DNA from 2 places in the Blautia sp. HCP3S3_H10_2 genome. Region 2 is predicted to be linked to the other one. Evidence: riboswitches for the same ligand, from Rfam matches in the RefSeq annotation. Region 2 holds a riboswitch; the other holds the start of a gene.
What was found. A riboswitch is a leader RNA that binds a small molecule or an ion and turns the genes downstream of it on or off. The one in region 2 is predicted to bind thiamine pyrophosphate.

Region 1 (6,425 bases), on a different contig from region 2:
CTCCCCGAATCATGCTTCCACCATCTTCTTTGTTTCTTCTTTCAGATCTTCTGTCGCCTTTTTAATATTCTTCTGTGCATAGATCGCACTGATAACTGCAATTCCACAGATCCCGCTTGTTTTCAGTTCTTTCACATTCTCCTGGGTTATGCCGCCAATGGCTATTACCGGAATCGATACTGCCTCGCAAATAGCCTTCAGTGTCTCATGGGGCACTTCCACGGCATCTGCTTTAGAGCCGGTAGGAAATACAGCTCCCACCCCGAGATAATCCGCTCCTCGTTTTTCCGCCAGAACTGCCTGTTCCACAGTCTGCGCAGATACACCAATGATCTTATCCGGTCCAAGCTTGGCCCGCACGTCGCCAGCTTCCATATCACTTTGTCCTACATGTACACCGTCTGCATTCATTGCAATCGCGATATCCACATTATCGTTGATCACAAACGGCACCTGATATTCCTTACATAACTTCTGAAGCTGCTTTGCCTCCTCCAGGAAATGTGCTTCATCCAGTTCCTTTTCCCGAAGCTGCACAAAGGTCACACCACCATCCAGGCTCTCTTTTACTACAGAATATAAGGTACGTCCATCCAGCCAGTGACGGTCCGTAACTGCATACAACAGCAGGTCTTTTTTATCGACGTTCATACTTGGCCCCCTCATTCAGGACTGCCTCGTCCATCTGATAAATAGCATCAATAATACGATTGCGGTATGTAGAATTCCCTTCCCATTCCTGCATATGGCTCCATCCGATTTCTCCTGCCAGTCCCATCACGCAGACTGCTGCTGCGGCTGCCTCCAGCTTCTGCTCCGGATTCGCTGTGATATAGGCTGTCATCATTCCGGACAGCTGGCATCCGGTTCCTGTGATTTTACCCATCTCCGGTCTGCCATTTCGGATCACATAACAGTTTTCCCCATCACTGACCAGATCAATAGCCCCTGTGATTGCTATTACAGAGCCGCTTTTTTTGGCAAAATCTTTTATGAAAGCGATAGAATTTTCCAGATTTTCTTCTGTTACGGCATCTGCCACATCTGCATCTACCCCTTTGGTTGTTCCACTTCCAAATGCAAGTGTCTTGATTTCAGAAATATTTCCGCGGATAACTGTCGGGTGCAGTTCTTCCATCAGTTTCAAAGCGGTCTCTGTACGCAGCTTCGATGCACCGGCGCCCACCGGATCCAGCAAGATCGGATGTCCCAGCTCTTTAGCACGCTTTCCTGCAAGAAACATTCCTTCGATGCTGCGCTCATTCAGGGTTCCAATATTAATATTTAACCCACCACAGATCGTTGTGATATCTTCCACATCCTTCGGCTCATCAGACATGATCGGGCTGCCGCCACAAGCCAGCAATACATTTGCCACATCATTTACTGTTACATAATTTGTAATATTATGCACCAGCGGTACCTGCTTTCTTACCTTTGTTAAACATTCTCCAAACATCATTTTCCTCCTTTACCTGCTTCATAGACAATTTTGTACAAGCCTCCCAACATGAAGAATTCACGTATTTACTTCGTAAATCGCGGCGTCTTCATATTTGAGCCAGCAAACTAAACGGACATGTCTGCTTACGCAGATATGTCCATGAATGAAAGTCGATTGCTCCGCGCCTCTGGCGCTCCCACAGGACCTTCATACTAAAAAGCGGATATGCCACAAAGACATATCCGCTCAAAATACACGTATGAAAAAAACACGTATCCGCTATATCCCTACGTTGGCATTATCCAAATCAGGTTACGGGTCCAGACCAAACATTCTGTTCTCAGCCTGCTTACGGCAAGCTCCCCTTTCATCTATTCTTGTACATTATAAGCCTGTCCAGCCCAAAATGCAATCTGCTTTTTTTGCGAATTTCGTTATTCTTCTTTTTGTACTTTTACTTTTTTCTTTTTATATTTATCAGGATTCAGCTTTTCATCTTTTGTTCTTCTCACCATTACAAAAATGCCAAGTCCAATAAGTGCTGCGATTATAACATCAACAATAATTACTGCAACTCTCCATGGAGACATTTTATAGTAAACTTTTGCTCCTGGCGCTGTGTTATTAACCTGTGCTGAATTTGCCATCGTATACAGAGTATCTTTTATAGCTCTTCGAAGTGCTGCCACGCCTGTTGCTGTATCAATAGATGTATATTTTCCTGGGCTAAGAGTCTTATCGATCATATGCTGGTCTACTCCGGCTCTTACCATTCTGTTTACTGCAACATTGTCATTTGGACCATTTCCCTGATCATAATCAGTAATTACAAATCCCTGGAATCCCCATTCATCTCTGAGCACTGCAGTCATAAGATTGTAATCATAGCCAGAATACAAACCACCTATTCCTGACCATCCGCTTGTCATCATGTTATCACATGCGCGCATAGTTTTTGTGCTGACTGTACCTTTATCATCAGAAATATACTTAATTGTTTTCATTGCTTCTTTTACAGGTATCTCAAATGCTTTGAGGTACAGTTCACGGATTGTCTGTTCTGTTGCCCATGCTGACGGAATCCACCAACGCTGTTCTTCCTGTTCAACCATTGCAAAGTGTTTCAGCGCACAATAAGTTCCTTTATCTCCTGCACCAGATATTACACCAGCTGCTATCTTTCCTGAAATAATTGGATCCTCTGAATAATATTCATAGTTTCTTCCAGAGAATGGAGACCAGTGAAGATTTACCGCCGGTGCGTACCATCCACTGCCATCAATCCAGTAATTTTCTTCTGCCACATGACTGCCCATCTCATATGCCAGATCCACATTCCATGTCTGCGCCAATGTCGTTGCGGCAGGGAAGGAACAACAGGATACCCAGTTATTACCAGAATTATCATTCAGGCCAATTCCCTGTGGACCATCATGTTCAGATGTAGCCATTTTACCAACTGCTGATAACTTTCCAGATGCATATCCATTTGCAAATAATGCTCCATTAATCTCATCGCTTTCATAGTCAAGCTGGTCTAACAGCTCGTCCCACTTTGAATCATAGTAACTGATTCCTCTCATGTTCGATAAAGTAAGACCATTATCCTGTTTGGATTTCGGCATATCTTTTTCTGCTACATATACTTTACTACCTTCACTAGATCCCAATACCGGATCGTTTACATCATCCCAGGTTCCTTTTCCAAGATCATATGTTGCATATCCATAATCCAGCCATGAAATCACCGTATCGCTTGCCTGCTTAGTTACATCTGTAGGTGCTGTTGGCTGAGTATTTTCCCAGTCTGCTCTTGTCAGAATTGTAACATCATTTCCAACAGATGGATCTGTCATATATTCATTTGCGTGCTCGAATTCATTTGTTGTTGCAATAAACTCAGCTGAATCGTCTGCTTCTTTCTTCGCTGGTTCCCCAGTTGATGTTCCATCAGCGTTTAATGCTGCCTGGGCATTTTTATCATAATTGCGGATATGATCTTCATCCGATCCGTCATACCAGAAAGTATCATCAATCGTTGTAATTTTCTTTTCGATTACATCATGACTGTTCTGACGCAAAGTAATCTCATAATCGCCTTTCTCAAGAACATATGCACCTGTTGTTCCGTTTCCATTATCATGTGTATAACAATAAGATGCCATATCTTCTTTCGGAATACTGATCTTAACAAGCTCAGACTCCCCTGGCTGTAATTCTCCTGTCTTATCAAAGGCAATCAGATTTGCTGTTGGTTTTTCGATTTTGTTCTCTTCATCAAACTCTGTATATGGAGCATTATAATAAATCTGCACAACATCCTTGCCGGCATATGTATCTCCTGTATTTGTTACCTTTACAGAAAGTTCAATATTATCTCCGGAATCATCATAGCTTTCAATTTTCTGATCAAAAGTAGTATAACTCATTCCATATCCAAATGGATATACAACACCATTATCACGGTTATAATACGGATCTGTCTCTCCCGCTGGAAGATTATTGCTTGTAAAGTATCCTAAATCAGATGCTGTTTCATACCAACGGTATCCAAGGTACATTCCTTCTTCATATTCACGGAAAGGAGCCTGGAATTCTGAGCCTCCCTTAAATGCAGCTAACCATATATCTCTTGTATATGTAGCATTCTCATATACAGTGTTTCCTTCTCCGTTATTAAAATTAACAAATGTAGGAGTTTCCTGGTTATTTGCTACAAATGTATCTACTGTTCTACCAGATGGGCATACAGTACCATTTAAGATTTTCCCAAGAGACTTGAATCCCATCGCACCAGGTGTACAAATCTGCAGAATTGCATTAACCTGGTCATCATCCTCGAGCTCCGGAATCTGCATAGCATTTGTTGAATTTATAACCACTACAACACCAGAGCAATTATCTTTTGCAAACTGAATGGTTTCTTTTTCTGCTTCTGTGAGAGCTAACTGATGAGGAGTTCCGTCCGCGTACTCCTTTGTATACAAATCTCCACCTTCTCCTGAAGCACGTCCAACGAAAACAATACCAACTGTATCTTTGCAGCTGTCTTCTAAACCTTTATAAGTATCTGCCGGATATTCACTGATATTTACAGATGCCCCTAAAAATGCTGTCTGTCCGCCTTCTCCGCTGGCTGCTACTGGTGTAGTATCAACCGTTTCTGCTTTTTTCATGGCATCTACAACATCCGTATTTACATTCCCGAATGCCTCTGTCAGACCTTTTTCTGCTGTATATACATAGTCTGCTGTTGTATTAGTTCCACCTGAACCAGAACCGCTCATTACAGGATTTATGTAACGATAACCAAACGGGGTTACCTTGCTATCCGTAGTAAGTGGCAAAATTCCGTCATTCTTTAACAGTACTTCACCTTCATCGCCAATCTGCTCTGCTATTTTCACACTATTATTCAATGCTTCTTCTGAATTCGTACTTTCAAAATCATAATAATTTGTATCCCAATCAGAAGTTCCTTTCGGTACAGTTGCTGTCTTTTTTCCTTTTCCAAGGAAGGTATCCAACGACGGTGTAAAATAATTTGTTACTGTCGTTAAAACTACAGCAAAAATCAAAAAAATAGCCATAATGGTGCTCATTATGATTCTGAATACCTTATTACTCATTTTTAATTTCTTTTCTTTTTTCATAGTTACTCCTTTCTCAGTTCAAATGCTTTAAAATCAATTGCTCCATTTCCACTATATTTGAAAAATATCGCATTTGAATGTTTCTCCCTTTTTTTCATTTCCTGCGCCTTTTCACTCACCACATGCCACTCATTTCCAGACTCAGAAACTCTGATCTCAGTCAACACATTGTCAAAAGTTTCATCCAATGAAATGATCATTTTGCCGTCTGCATTTCCTCTGATTTCTATTGAAACACTTCCAAGTTTCCGTATATCGAAATACTTAAATCCTGCAACCGCGCCATCTCTCATATTTGCAATGTATTGAACCGCTGTTGCATCTCCATCTTTTTTATCTTGTGTAAAATATGGATGTTCTGATAACTTCTTTCTCGGGTTCTTTCCATCATATCTTCCGGTACCATTCTTTGACCAGAGATTACATGCAATTCGTGCCTCATACCTTCCCAGTCCGTCCAATGGTCCACCATTCAGGCCACAGCTTGTAACCTCTGCCTGAGCAAAACTTCCATCAGACCGCATCTCTATTTCCTCTGCGCATGCCTGTCTTGCATAGGAGCTTCTGTTTGTCTGTCGATGGTAAAAAATATAATACTTATCATTTAAATGCAATATACTTCCATGAGTATTTCCCAGATAGTTTTTAGCATGGTTCTCATCTGTATTTTCATTCAAGAACAGATCCCCCTGGCTGATCAGCGTTCCTCCAAATTTGAAGCCTTCGGTTGGCTTATCACTAATTGCATAACAAAGTTCATGATTATTCTTTGAGGAATACACAAAATAATATTTCCCATTATATTTTCTCATAGAACTTGCTTCAAAAAATTCATGACCAGTAAATGCTCCAGTTCCCTCTTTTGGAAATAAAAGTTTTTCCGGGGTTTTTATCGTTATCATATCCGGTTCTAGTTCTAATACATATCCGCCTTCGAATTTTCTTTTTCCGCCTGTTACCACTCCTGGAACTGGCGTATAAAATCCTGAGTAGAGATATACCTTCCTGTCATCATCAATAAAAATACCTGGATCAAAAGGAAATGAATCTCCTTTTTTTCGTCCCCATACCGTACCATCTTTATAATGTACATAGCCATAAAATTCATACGGTCCCTGTGGTTTATCACTTACCGCAACTCCCATGATTCCCATGAAATCAAATGCATAATACAAATAATATTTTCCATCTGGTGCCTTCGCAACATCCGGTGCAAACAAAAGCCTCATTCCCAGTTTATTTTTTGGATCCTGGTTTTTACGATAAATGATTCCCTCATATCTCCAGTCACTCAGATCCTCAACTGGTGCAGAATAGCATACATAATC
Region 2 (6,425 bases):
GAACCAGATTAAAGGTTTTGAAAGCTTCATTAAACACAGGCAAAACAAAGCCTCCTGCAAGATTTACTGAGGCCACTCTTCTTGCCGCAATGGAGAATCCGGTGAAATTTATGGAGACAAGAGACAAAGAAGCAGTAAAAACATTAGGAGAGACCGGTGGACTTGGGACAGTTGCTACCAGGGCAGATATTATAGAGAAGCTTTTCCATTCCTTTATGATGGAGAAAAAAGGCAATGAGATCCATATTACTTCCAAGGCGAAGCAGCTTCTGGAGCTGGTCCCGGAGGACCTGAAAAAGCCGGAACTGACTGCCGATTGGGAAATGAAGCTTTCAGGTATTGCCAAAGGCAGGATCCGCCAGGGAGATTTCCTGCACGAAATCCGTGATTATACCTGCGAGATCGTAGACGAGATTAAGGCGGGAGAGGGAACCTTCCGTCATGACAATCTGACAAATAAGGTTTGTCCACGATGTGGCAAAAAGCTTCTGGCAGTAAATGGCAAGAACAGTAAAATGCTGGTATGCCAGGACCGTGAGTGTGGCTACCGGGAGACCGTTTCCCGTACCACCAATGCCCGGTGTCCGAAATGCCATAAGCGTATGGAAATGTATGTGAAAGGAAAAGAAGAGACTTTTGTATGCGCCTGTGGACACAAGGAGAAGCTTTCTGCATTCCAGGCCAGACGCCAGAAGGAGGGTGCAGGCGTTGGGAAGCGTGATGTGCAGAATTATCTGCGGAAGCAGCAAAAGGAGGCAAAGGAGCCGGTGAACAATGCGTTTGCACAGGCGTTATCCGGATTGAAATTGTAATTGATTGAAATAGGATGGAGACAAAAGTAACAAGCATGACGCACACTTTTGTACGAAAATCCACTTGGCTTTGAAAAGTTACCAAAAAGAAAAGGAAAGAGGAATTTGCGTATGCGCCGAGAAGTATCTTTGGAAGAGATTTCTGACGGAAGACTTTATGAATTAAATGATATGGTAAAGGCAGACTGCCAGGATTGTGCAGGCTGTCACGACTGCTGTGAAGGAATGGGAGATTCGGTGGTACTTGATCCTATGGATGTCTACCGCCTTTGTATCAATCTGGGAAAAGCCCCGCAGGAACTGGTAAGCGCAGGCTTGATCCAGTTTGACGCTATGGATGGAAATATTCTGCCCCATCTTTGCATGAGTGGGAAGAATGAATGCTGTGTTTTTCTAAATGAACAGGGACGGTGCAGTATCCATTCTTTCCGCCCTGGATTTTGCAGGTTGTTCCCTCTTGGACGTTATTATGAAAATGGCAGTTTCAAATATTTTCTGCAGATACATGAATGCAAAAAAGGAAACCGCAGCAAGATAAAGGTAAAGAAGTGGATCGATACCCCGGATCTGCGCCAGTATGAGAAATTTGTGGCGGACTGGCACTATTTCCTGCTGGATGTACAGGAAGTACTTTATAACGCTACAGATGCACAGCTGATCCGGAACCTGAATCTCTATGTGGTAAACCGTTTCTACATGAAGCCTTATGAAGTCAACAGGGACTTTTACGAGCAGTTTCAGGAAAGGCTTTCAGAAGGAAAAGAGCTGCTGAGCCTAGAGCATGTTTGAAACAGGCTCTGGAGCGTGCCTGAAAAAATAAGAACTCCCGGAACTCAGAATGAGCCCGGGAGTCTTTTATTTTTAGAGTGCAGTGTTCCATAAGAAGCTTTGGGAGGGACTATGGCATCTGCGCACTAAAAAACATATATAAAACAAATGTTAAGTAAAAATCAAATATAAGTAAAAATGAAATATTAGAAAAATGCTCACGTACTAGAATACACGAAAACCAAAAGTTTGGCAAGTGCTTTTTGAAAAAACAACAGAAAAAATGACAGAAAACAACTGAAAATCTGCCTGGAACGAAAACGTTATAGGAAATGCATCGGAGGAAATGAATCGGTTCAACTCATTCTGGACAATAAGGAAAATTATTGCTATAGTAGGAAAGAAGAAATTGGGTATGAAAAATACAGTGATATAAATTAAATATGAGAGAGGACTAAGTTATGCCAGTATTTGACTTCAGTGGCGCGTCTGCCAGTAAAGCAGAAGCGAAATGTACTTATACAACTTTTCACAGCAACAATGCACAGCCGTCACCCCGGCAGCCGATCATGGTGCTGGACAATAAAGAAAGACAGTGGAAGCATCATTCCTGTGGTGTGTTTACCAATCCGGTGAACCGTACTGCTTTTGAATTTAAGGAAGAGGATGGCACCTACACAGCAGATGTGCTGAAAATTGATTCCAGATTTACCAGCCTTTTGAAATGGCTTGGGGACAGCCGCATTAATGTGCGCTTATCAGGTGCGAATACAGAGGAAGGCTATGCGGTATACCGTATCCGTGAAACTGCATTTGGAGGCGGCACCAAGCTTTCCGCGGAGGATGGTTTTCTGCAGTTTATGATCGAGAGACTTCTGGAGAGCAATGCACCTGCTGAGACAGAGGAGGACGAGGATCAGGAAGAGACTGGTGATGAGATGAAGCTTACCAGTATCCAGAGTATTACAGATTTTATGACCTGTGCAGGTAAGACCCTGCCGGATAATATCAGACTTTGGACAAGAAGAAATCTGGCTGTTGCAAGATCCAGCGAGGTTTCCCAGGAAGAGCGCCATCATGCCCAGAGAGCTCTTTCCATTATGCTGAACATTCAGTGGAAAAACAATTATTTCGAGGCAATCGATCCTGTTGAGGCAAGAAGAATCCTGGATGAAGAGCTTTACGGAATGGAGCGGGTAAAACAGCGTATTATTGAGACGATCATCCAGATCAACCGTACCCATACCCTTCCGGCTTACGGACTTCTTCTTATAGGTCCTGCTGGTACCGGTAAATCCCAGATCGCCTATGCGGTTGCAAGGATTCTGAAGCTGCCGTGGACGACTCTGGATATGAGCTCTATCAATGATTCCAAGCAGCTGACCGGAAGCCCGCGTATTTATGCGAATGCAAAGCCTGGTATTATCATGGAGGCATTTTCCATGGCAGGAGCTTCCAATCTGGTATTTATCATCAATGAGCTTGACAAGGCAAATTCCGGTAAGGGAAATGGAAATCCGGCGGATGTTCTTCTCACCCTTCTGGATAATCTTGGTTTTACCGACAACTATATGGAATGTATGATTCCTACGGGCGGTGTCTATCCGATTGCTACAGCCAACGACCGCGACCAGATCAGTGCGCCGCTGATGTCCAGATTTGCAGTGATCGATATTCCGGACTATACAGCCGAAGAGAAGAAAGTAATCTTTTCCAAATTTTCCCTTCCGAAAGTTCTTAAGAGAATGCATATGGAAGAGGGCGAGTGCATTATCACAGATGGAGCGCTGGATGCTATTATCGAACGTTATTCTAACACCTCCGGCATCCGTGACCTGGAGCAGGCAGCAGAACATATTGCGGCAAATGCGCTGTATCAGATCGAGGTAAATCATGTGGAGAAAGTTACATATACCAGAGAAATGGTAGAGGAACTGCTGAAGTAGCTGTGATATTTGATAAAAAACACATACAAAGAATAAAAATGGAAGAAATATATAACAGGAGTGACCAAAATGGAGTTCTGGGATATCTATGATATAAATAAAAGACCAACAGGCCGTACCATGAAGCGTAATGACTGGTGCCTGAAGGATGGAGAATATCATCTCACTGTTCTTGGGGTAGTGGCAAGACCGGATGGCACTTTTCTTATTACCAAACGTGTAATGACCAAGGCCTGGGCACCGGGCTGGTGGGAGGTTTCCGGTGGTGCCGCCCAGGCAGGAGAGTCCTCTTATGACGCAGTGTTACGCGAAGTAAAGGAGGAAACTGGACTTGATGTAAGCACTGCCAGGGGAGGCTATCTTTTTACATATAAGAGAGAAAATCCTGGGGAAGGAGACAATTACTTTGTAGATGTATATCGGTTTGTAATGGATGTGCAGGAGAAAGACCTTCATCTGCAGGAAGAAGAAACAGATGGCTATATGTTTGCAAGTCTTGATCAGATCAAAGAACTTGCATCCCAGGGGAAATTCCTTCATTACGACAGCATCAAGGCTGCTTTTGAGAATATTTAGTGCTCATTCAGAACCAGGCGTTTTGGCGGCTGGGTGGGATTATTGTAATAATGAAAAGGGTTAAAATAGTTTCTTGCAATTTCATGCAATGTATACTATAATAAGCAACGAAATCTGAATAAAAACCAGGGGAGTTTCAATTGAGAAGCTGAGAGTAAGGTAGACCTTAGACCCTTTTAACCTGTTGGATCATGCCAGTGTAGGAAGTGTTAGCGATGGAATTAGGAGCATTTGCCTGGATGGCAGGTGCTCTTTTTGCACTACAGGAATTGCATGTCTGAAAATCATTCCTGCAATCTGCACGCTCTGGGCGTGTTTGAAAAAGGATTTCGCATAAGGTTCTTATTCGGTTTTGAAAAAGTCGTAACTGGCTCTGAACAGTTACCAAAAGTCCTATATATGGGACGGAAAATAGGAGGAAAACAAAATGAACGCAAGTGTAGCAATTCAGGTACTGCCAAATGTACAGGATGATGAAGAGGTGATCCGTATCGTAGACGAGGTGATCGCCTATATCAAGTCAACAGGGCTGAACTATTATGTAGGACCGTTCGAGACAACAATCGAAGGTGACTACGACCAGCTGATGGACATTGTAAAAGAATGCCAGCATGTGGCAGAGCGCGCAGGCTGCAAAGCTATGAGCGTATATGTGAAGATCGCTTACAAACCAGAAGGGGATGTGCTTACCATTGAAAAGAAAGTCACCAAACATCACCAGTAAGATCCCGCCGGTAGTTGCCATGGCAGCAATTCTGCTGCTGTGGCAGCTGGTAAGCATATCACCAGTTGTTCCGTCGTATATGCTTCCTTCGCCCATCGCGGTATGCCAGGCCTTATTTAGTGATCTGCCTACCATTCTTTTCCATGCAAAATTTACTTTGCTGGAGTCTTTTTATGGACTTATGATCGGAATCGGACTGGCATTTATATTTGCTACAGTGATGGATTGTTTCCGCGTAATGGATCAGGCGTTTTATCCGATCATGATCATCACCCAGACGATTCCTACGATCGCGATTGCACCGATCCTGGTATTGTGGATGGGATTTGGAATGGCACCGAAGATCACGTTGGTTGTGATCACCACTTTTTTCCCCATCACCATTGGATTGCTGGATGGATATAAAAGTGTGGATCAGGATGCCATACGTCTGATGAAAGCAATGGGAGCCAGCCGGTCACAGATTTTCCGCCATGTGAAATTCCCGGTAGCTTTGCCCCAGTTCTTTTCCGGACTGAAGATTTCAGCTTCCTATGCAGTAGTAGGTGCGGTGGTTTCTGAATGGCTGGGAGGATTTAACGGACTTGGTGTTTATATGACACGTGTAAAAAAGGCATATGCTTTTGATAAAATGTTTGCAGTTATTATTTTTATCGTGATCATCAGTTTGCTGCTTCTTCTGGCAGTGAATATCGTCAGCAGGATCGCGATGCCATGGCTGCAGGTTGAAAAGGAGAAAAACCATGAATAAGAATCTGAAAAAAATCGTTGTACCAGCTGCCGCAGCAGCAATGGTGCTTGCAGTTCCTACAGGCGTATATGCAGAAGATGGTGCACCAGAGAAAATCACTTTTTGTCTGGACTGGACCCCAAACACGAATCACACCGGACTTTATGTGGCACAGGCAAAGGGCTATTACGAAGAGGCTGGCCTTGATGTGGAAATCGTACAGCCGCCGGAAAATGGAGCGGCTCTTATGTGTGCAGCAGGCCAGGCGCAGTTTGCAATTGAGGCACAGGATACCATGGCTGCTTCCCTTGCACTTGACGAGCCTCTGGGAATCACAGCGGTTGCTGCAGTTATCCAGCACAATACTTCCGGAATCCTTTCAAGAGGAGGCGACGGAATCGATAAACCGGCAGGGCTTACCGGAAAGACCTATTCCACATGGGATTCTCCAATTGAGCTCGCTATGCTGGAAAACGTTGTAAATGGTGATGGCGGAGATTTCAGCCAGGTTACTTTAATTCCAAATGATATTACAGATGAACCGGCTGCACTTGCTGCGAACCAGACAGATGCCATCTGGGTATTCCAGGGCTGGGGTGGAATCAATGCAGAGGTAGAAGGAGTAGATTGCGACTACTTTGCATTTTCTGATATTAACCCTGTGTTTGATTATTACACACCAGTTATCATTGGAAATAATGATTTCCTTAATGAGAACCCGGATCAGGCAAAAGCGTTTATGGAAGCAACCGCAAAGGGATATGAATATGCAGCTGAAAATCCAGATGAAGCAGCACAGATTCTTATCGATGGAGATAATACAGGATCCCTGAAGGATGCCGAAGAGCTTGTAAAGAAAAGCCAGGAAT

Region 1: linked by a shared signal. The riboswitch ahead of thiM (hydroxyethylthiazole kinase) and the one ahead of ACTQWB_RS07105 (thiamine-binding protein) in region 2 are both predicted to bind thiamine pyrophosphate.

Annotation. Positions count from the first base shown of each region.
Region 1 is NZ_JBQKCL010000017.1:101,169-107,593, reverse strand. Features, by position in the region: gene ACTQWB_RS16280 (HAD family hydrolase) at 1-13, opposite strand, end outside; gene thiE (thiamine phosphate synthase) at 10-651, opposite strand; gene thiM (hydroxyethylthiazole kinase) at 638-1,459, opposite strand; TPP riboswitch at 1,712-1,820, opposite strand; gene ACTQWB_RS16265 (glycoside hydrolase family 3 C-terminal domain-containing protein) at 1,879-5,097, opposite strand; gene ACTQWB_RS16260 (family 43 glycosylhydrolase) at 5,100-6,425, opposite strand, start outside.
Region 2 is NZ_JBQKCL010000005.1:151,324-157,748, forward strand. Features, by position in the region: gene ACTQWB_RS07085 (DNA topoisomerase III) at 1-812, shown strand, start outside; gene ACTQWB_RS07090 (YkgJ family cysteine cluster protein) at 924-1,601, shown strand; gene ACTQWB_RS07095 (AAA family ATPase) at 2,042-3,526, shown strand; gene ACTQWB_RS07100 (NUDIX hydrolase) at 3,596-4,102, shown strand; TPP riboswitch at 4,220-4,326, shown strand; gene ACTQWB_RS07105 (thiamine-binding protein) at 4,530-4,826, shown strand; gene ACTQWB_RS07110 (ABC transporter permease) at 4,795-5,577, shown strand; gene ACTQWB_RS07115 (ABC transporter substrate-binding protein) at 5,570-6,425, shown strand, end outside.